2 regions of the Paenibacillus larvae subsp. larvae genome follow, and region 1 is predicted to be linked to the other one. Evidence: predicted binding sites of a transcription regulator. Region 1 holds the regulator's gene; the other holds the start of a gene.
The links. The regulator Rex, encoded in region 1, represses fermentation and respiration genes when NADH is low (regulators of the CRP and FNR family bind a similar motif). The targets are predictions, from matches to a motif close to TTGTGAAATATTTCACAA.

Region 1 (3,879 bases):
GATTGACGGAATTGAAGCAACAGCTGCCCGCTTTGATTATTTGAATATTCAAACGATCGATAAGTACATGCAGGAATTTACAGAAGTAATCGTAAAAGCTTGTGAACATTTGCTTGAAGCCTTTAAGCTGCTATCCAAGAAAAAATACAATTCAATTAAGCAACATACGGTGGAAGTTAACAGCCTCGAAAACGAAGGTGACCGCTTGATGAGAGAGGGAATTCGTGAAATTTTCACAAACCGCCGGGATCCGTATGATGATTTCAACTTGAAAGAACTCTATGAACGCCTTGAAGAAACAACCGATGTCTGTGAAGATGTCGCGAATATTCTTGAAAGCGTAGTTCTGCGCTACTCATAAGCGAAAGCCCAGCTGTAACATTAGGAGGCAAACATGATCACTTTATTCTTTATTGTAGCGCTTGCCCTGGCATTTGATTTTATTAATGGCTTTCATGATACAGCAAATGCTGTTGCCACTTCAATTTCGACCAGAGCCATGAAACCGCGTTTTGCGATTTTGAGTGCTGCAATCCTAAACTTCCTCGGGGCCATTTTCTCCTCGGAAGTTGCTAAAACCGTCGGGGGAAGCATCGCCAACCCTGCTGATATTGAGAACGGTGTTTATGTTGTTATCGCGGCTCTTCTCGCTTCAATTATCTGGAACCTTCTCACCTGGTATTATGGAATCCCTTCATCATCCTCCCATACCCTGATCGGTGCTCTTGCTGGTGCTGTCATGGCCGGTGCTGGTGCAGGGGCCCTTAATTGGGGAGGTTTCGGCAAGATTGTACTGATCCTTATCCTTTCCCCGGTCATTGCATTCGTGGCTGGTTACATGATTATGACGGTGATTAAACGCCTCATCATTCTAAGCGGTAACAAATCCCGTTCGAAGTTAAACCGTGTTTTCCGTTTTTTCCAAATCTTATCGGCATGGCTTCTGTCCTTTTCACATGGCGGTAACGATGCCCAAAAAGCTATGGGGATTATTGTTTTTGGACTCGTCGCTGCCGGTTTACAAGATACATTGGACGTACCTCTGTGGGTTAAACTGGCTGCGGCAACGGCCATGGGGCTTGGAACATCAATTGGCGGAATGAGGATTATTAAAACCGTCGGTTCAAAAATTATCAAGATCGAACCGATTAACGGCTTTGCGTCTGATTTAACATCGTCCGCCATTATTCAGGCCTCAACAGCTATGGGAATGCCGCTTTCTACCACTCATGTTATTTCTTCGTCCATTATCGGAACAGGTAGTGTCATGCGTTTGCATGATGTAAAATGGGGAACAGTTAAGCGGATGCTTGTTACTTGGGTAATTACAATTCCAATCAGTATTGCGATTGCCTATCTGATCTACATGCTCATGTTTAAATTTTTTGTATAAAGACTTAAAAACACCGAAGCTATTAAGCTTCGGTGTTTTTTTCTACCAGATAATAAGCGAGACTTTGAAGATCGGCTGTGAAATCCGCATTATGGACACGTACTTCCGGTGGAACTTTAATAATGATTGGAGCAAAGTTCAGGATAGCTTCCACACCTGCTTCAATGAATTGATTCGCTACATTTTGCGCTTCCGAAGCCGGAACGGTAATAATCCCAATCCGAACCCCCAGTTTTCTAACTGTTGGAATCAGGTCTTCCATCGGTTTCACCTGTAAATTATTGATGGTTTGACCGATTTTGCCCGGCGAAGCATCAAACACCGCTACAATCTTCATCTGATCGCTCAAATAGACGTTATAATTAGATAATGCACGCCCAAGGTTACCGGCGCCTACCAGCACTACTGGGTTTTGTTTGTCCAGATTTAGAATCTGCCGAATTTTTTCAATCAGATAAGCAACATCATACCCGATCCCCTTCTTGCCGAATTCACCAAAGTAAGCTAGATCCTTGCGGATTTGCGCCGGGTTCAGATCCAATTTCTGGCCCAGGTCCTGAGACGAAACAGTCATTACATTCTTTATGGCTAATTCGTTCAAGTACCGTAAATAAATCGGCAATCGCCGAACGACGGCTTCAGATATTTTTTCCGTCTTCATTCCTGCTTCTCTCCCATCCATTCTTCAATTCTTGGCACAATTTGTGTTCTTGTCATGTGCTCCATTTTAGGCCCTGGCAATGAATATAGGAAATATTTGCCATATTGGGTTTCTATTACACGAGTATCATACAGGATGACGATCCCTTTGTCTGTTGCTGTCCGCACAAGCCGGCCAAAACCTTGTTTAAACCTGATGACCGCTTGAGGTACGGATAATTTGATGAATGGGTTCTGATTCATTTTCTTCAATTTCTCACTTTTGGCTTCAACCAATGGATGATTTGGAGGTTGGAAAGGAAGCCTCACAATAGCCAGACAGGTCAGAGCTTGCCCAGGGATATCCACCCCTTCCCAAAATGAACTGGTCCCCAGCAGTACACAGGCTTCACTTTCTTGAAATAGCCTGGTCAGTTTGCTTCTGTTACCGGTATCTACACCTTGGCCCAGGACTTCAATACCATAAGGCCTGAGTTTTTCTTTAAGCTCCTTATGCGTATCTTTCAACATCCGGTTCGACGTAAAAAGCACCAGCATTCTGCCTCTAGTTGTTATAGCCACTTCCATCAGTGAATGAATGAGAGCCTCAACAAAAAGGGCTTCCCCCTGCCTGCCCCGTATACCCGGAAAATCACGCGGTATCATCACTAAAGCTTGTTGTCTGTAGTTAAACGTCGAAGGCAGCATAACCGTTCTCAGTTTAGCTTTCTCTTGCCCTTCTTCCGGAGATTCTAGACCAAACATTCCCAAAGAATAGCTAAAAGATTTGTTCACAGATAATGTAGCGGATGTCATGATAACACTATCTTTGGTATCAAATATCAGGTCACGCAGCAAGGGACTTACATCAAGGGGGACGCATACAAGCTGGACGGACCGGCTTTTGGTGTAAGTATTCGCTTCTAGCCAATATACAAAATCCTGATCTTCCCGTTTCATAAAAAATCGTATATTTTGCTTGTATTGGGCAATCTCTTTGGATATCCCCCCAAGGTCGGTCAATATGCTTTGCAGGTCATATTCATCTTGAACCTCTTTTAACTCTTGGATGAGCTGGTCCAATTTCTTATGAATGTCCTGAAGCGCGAGAAGCAAATTTTCCTCAATTTCTGCAAACTCATGCCAATTGTCAGGAAGAACATCCTCTTTAACCCGAATGATGAGCTGGCCGGTTTCAGCTCCGGAAGATTCATGGTTTCCGGAAAGCCATTCATACATTTTCTCCGTTAAACGGTCCCATTCCTCTTTGGCATCCACAATCCGTTCACTAATCCGTTCAACTGCCTGTAAGCTAACTGTGATTTTGTCGTTCTGTATTCCGTAAAACCGGGATAACAGCATGGGCAGCTGCCCTGAATGGCTGTCTTTGTATAGCTGTGAGAGCTGGTTGGCCAGCCCCATATAATGAAGATCCGTACCCAAATGCTTCCCGGCTACATCTTCAAAATGATGAGCCTCATCCAGAATCAGATGTTTATAAGAAGGAAGGAGCCGATTCTCAGCTTTTGTATCTGTGAGCAGCAGAGAATGGTTTGTAATGACAACATCGGATTCACCTGCTTCATATCTGGCTCTATGATAAAAACATTTCCTGAACCACGGACAATGCCTGTTCATACAGGAATCTGCATCACTGGAAACCTGATGCCAAAAAGACATCCCCCGGTTACCAAAATAAAGCTCCTCATCTTCCCCCGCTCTGTCTCATTAAGCCAGACTGTCATTTGGGCTGCCGTAAGCGTATCTTCCTTCCCGGGATCATAATCTCTGATATTCATTTTATTCTCAAATTTGCGAAGACACAAATAATGACTTCTTCCTTTAAG
Region 2 (3,879 bases), 1.2 Mb from region 1:
CGATCCCGGTTGGAAGCTTACTTAAGGCCCGTTGGTCAAGGGGTTAAGACACCTCCCTTTCACGGAGGTAACAGGGGTTCGAATCCCCTACGGGTCATATTAATCCCCGCAAAGCGTTGGCTTTGAGGGGATTCCTAATTGTGGACGCTTAGCTCAGCTGGGAGAGCATCTGCCTTACAAGCAGAGGGTCGGCGGTTCGATCCCGTCAGCGTCCACCATGAATATGACAATGAATTGCCGGTGTAGCTCAATTGGTAGAGCAACTGACTTGTAATCAGTAGGTTGGGGGTTCAAGTCCTCTCGCCGGCACCACGCTGGGGGTTAGCCAAGCGGTAAGGCAACGGACTTTGACTCCGTCATGCATAGGTTCGAATCCTATACCCCCAGCCATTAATTAGAGCCATTAGCTCAGTTGGTAGAGCACCTGACTTTTAATCAGGGTGTCGAAGGTTCGAGTCCTTCATGGCTCACCAGTTTAAACAATGAGGTCAGGTCATAATTTCATAATGTGCGCGTGTGGCGGAATTGGCAGACGCACTAGACTTAGGATCTAGCGTCTTTGACGTGGGGGTTCAAGTCCCTCCACGCGCATAACTTAAAAACCTTGTAAAGCCATTAGCTTGCAAGGTTTTTTTGTATGTCTTCCTGCTTATTCATGTTTTATACCTAGATCTAACTGCACGAGCGGGGATAAATTCAGCCACAGAAGCAAAAGTCAATAATTAAATTCATAAAGAATAAGCGAGATTTGTTTTCTTGACCAATATTTCTTCCTTTCCTGCTGATATTTGGAAAAAACAAGAAAAAAAGATCCTTGACAAGCTCGCGTTAATTCTTCTTCAAAACTTATCTTCTTTTTCATATACTAAATTGTTTACGCATTAATGTGAAAAACTGTAAAATATTAACGGAATAAAAATGAGATTATATCCTTTATTGTTAATTACTTGATATAAGGTGAACTTTATTTTAACAATTTTTGATTGAACAGTGAACGAATGCTGAACATACGGTGACATTTAGTTTATTGTGCATTTATTAGTTGATTAGTTTGATAAAATGAAAAAGCCTTAAAGAATGCAAATGGGAATTATTACTTATCTCCATTATTTATCTTCAATTACTTAATTGTTATAGGGAAGGGAAGGAAAAGCTCTTGATTAAGCCAAACAAGCCGTTGTTCACGCTGGGTTTATTTTTGACTTTTTTTCTATTAAGCGGCTGTGATTATGTGGTACTTGATCCAAAGGGCCCGGTTGCCGAAGAACAAAAAAACCTCATCTTGTATTCCATCATCTTTATGATCTTTATCATCCTTGTGGTTTATGCATTGTTCTTTATTATTGTGGTGAAATACCGGGAACGCAAAGATAAACTGGATTACGAGCCGTCGCAAAAAGAGGGGAGCAAGCTTTTGGAGACGATTTGGACAATTATTCCGATTATAATCGTGATTGCATTGTCCATCCCTACTGTGAAAGCGATATACGCAATTGAAAAACCAAAAGATGAATCCCAGGAACCATTGGTGATCAATGCAACATCCGTAGACTGGAAATGGGTATTCAGCTATCCTGAGCAAAACATAGAGACTGTTAATTACATTAAGATTCCGGCTGGGCGGCCTGTTTTGTTAAAATTAACGTCTGCCGATTCGATGGCCTCTTTCTGGGTTCCGGCACTAGGCGGCCAGAAATATGCAATGGCCGGCATGGAAAACAAACTTTATCTTGAAGCCCACGAACCGGGAGTGTTTGACGGACGCAATGCAAACTTTACGGGGGAAGGTTTTGCCCATCAAACTTTTAAGGTAACGGCACAGACAAAAGAAGATTTTGAAAAATGGGTAAATGAAAGTAAACAAACAGCGCCGCCTTTGACACAGGATCAATATGATCAGTTAATGCTTCAAGGCCCGGCTGACGTAATGACATTCTCAAGTACCCATCTGCAGTGGGTGGATCATGCACGCGAGCAGGATTATGCTTTACGGGTGCGTGAAAAGCTTGGTCAATTGCCAAAAGGTACCGTTGATCGGAAAAAAAATGAAGATATACCGTTATCTTATATGGGATCGTATGAATCAGAGAAATCTGGGCACGAGTACCAGTCCCACTCAGGTTCTCATTAACGGGGGAGGAAAGACAGAATGAAATGGGATGAATTTTTCGTTACCGGGGACCCGCTTATTTACGGGGCGGACGCGTCCATTATCCTGGCTACCATCGCCATTGTAGCGGGTCTTACTTATTTTAAAAAATGGAAGTGGCTTTGGAGAGAGTGGCTGACTACCGTTGACCACAAAAAGATCGGGATCATGTACATTATCTCCGCTGTCCTGATGTTGTTTCGCGGTGGAGTGGATGCTTTATTAATGCGGACCCAGCTGGCTGTTCCGGATGCAGGTTTCCTGGATTCCACCCACTATAATCAGATTTTTACCACACATGGTACGATCATGATTATTTTTATGGCGATGCCGTTTTTGATCGGGATTATGAACGTAGTTCTTCCGCTGCAAATCGGCGCGCGTGACGTGGCATATCCTTACTTGAATGCTGTCAGTTTCTGGTCGTTCTTTATGGGAGCGATGCTGTTTAATATCTCTTTTGTCATCGGAGGTTCTCCTGAGGCTGGATGGACCAGTTATATGCCGCTGGCGAGTAATGAGCTAAGTCCGGGACCAGGACAGAACTATTATCTTCTGGGTCTGCAAATTTCCGGGATCGGGACCCTATTAACAGGGATTAACTTTATTGTAACCATCCTGAAAATGCGTGCCCCCGGCATGAAACTGTTCAAAATGCCTATGTTTGCCTGGTCTTCCTTAGTGACCAGCATTATTATTGTGTTTGCTTTTCCTATTTTGACCGTTGCACTGGCTCTTATGACGTTTGACCGTCTTTTCGGTGCGCACTTCTTTACATTGGCCGGGGCGGGAATGGATATGCTTTGGGCTAACTTGTTCTGGCTTTGGGGCCATCCTGAGGTTTATATCGTTATTTTGCCGGCATTCGGTATTTTTTCGGAAATCATCAGTACATTTTCCCGGAAGAGGCTGTTTGGTTACCACGCTATGGTATATTCCATGTTGATTATCGCGGGCCTTAGCTTCCTGGTATGGGTGCATCACTTCTTTACAATGGGTTCAGGAGAATTGGTTAACTCCTTCTTCTCTATTTCCACGATGGCGATCGGGATTCCGACAGGAGTTAAGTTGTTCAACTGGTTATTTACGATGTATCAGGGCCGAATCCGGTTTACCACTCCAATGCTGTGGTCCCTTGGTTTTATTGTAAACTTTGTTATCGGGGGAGTAACCGGGGTTATGCTTGCTATGGCTGCGGCTGACTATCAATATCACAATACGTACTTCCTGATTTCGCACTTCCACTATGTGCTGATCGCGGGTACTGTATTTGCCTGTTTTGCCGGTCTTACTTATTGGTATCCGAAAATGTTTGGCCATAAGCTCAATGAACGTATTGGAAAATGGTGTTTTTGGATATTCATGATTGGATTTAATGTCTGCTTTATGCCAATGTATTTCCTGGGTCTCGCCGGTATGCCAAGACGGATTTACACATACCCAGCGGAGACTGGCTGGGGCGGCATGAATATGGTGGCTACCATTGGTGCGTTCCTGATGGGAATCGCCTTCCTGCTACTGGTATATAACATTTACTACAGCTTCAGATATGAAAAACGGGAAGAAACAGGTGATGCCTGGGATGGCCGTACGCTTGAATGGGCTACACCGAAGGCGATACCTCCTCATTACAATTTTGCTGCCGTTCCTAAAGTAGAGAGTCTTGATGCTTTCTGGCACATGAAGATGGAGAAGAAAAAATGGATTGTGAAGGACAACTTGCAGCCTAT

Region 2: qoxA (cytochrome aa3 quinol oxidase subunit II) is a predicted target of Rex. The motif match lies at 885-902, and genes of this name have one in related genera.

What each region holds. Positions count from the first base shown of each region.
Region 1 covers NZ_CP019687.1:4,153,409-4,157,287, reverse strand. The annotation lists gene BXP28_RS21715 (DUF47 domain-containing protein) at 1-361, shown strand, start outside; gene BXP28_RS21710 (inorganic phosphate transporter) at 395-1,393, shown strand; gene BXP28_RS21705 (redox-sensing transcriptional repressor Rex) at 1,416-2,054, opposite strand; partial or broken gene dinG (ATP-dependent DNA helicase DinG) at 2,051-3,879, opposite strand, start outside.
Region 2 covers NZ_CP019687.1:2,937,561-2,941,439, reverse strand. The annotation lists tRNA gene BXP28_RS15230 (tRNA-Thr) at 1-18, shown strand, start outside; tRNA gene BXP28_RS15225 (tRNA-Glu) at 26-97, shown strand; tRNA gene BXP28_RS15220 (tRNA-Val) at 143-218, shown strand; tRNA gene BXP28_RS15215 (tRNA-Thr) at 237-312, shown strand; tRNA gene BXP28_RS15210 (tRNA-Gln) at 316-390, shown strand; tRNA gene BXP28_RS15205 (tRNA-Lys) at 398-473, shown strand; tRNA gene BXP28_RS15200 (tRNA-Leu) at 511-591, shown strand; gene qoxA (cytochrome aa3 quinol oxidase subunit II) at 1,157-2,131, shown strand; gene qoxB (cytochrome aa3 quinol oxidase subunit I) at 2,150-3,879, shown strand, end outside.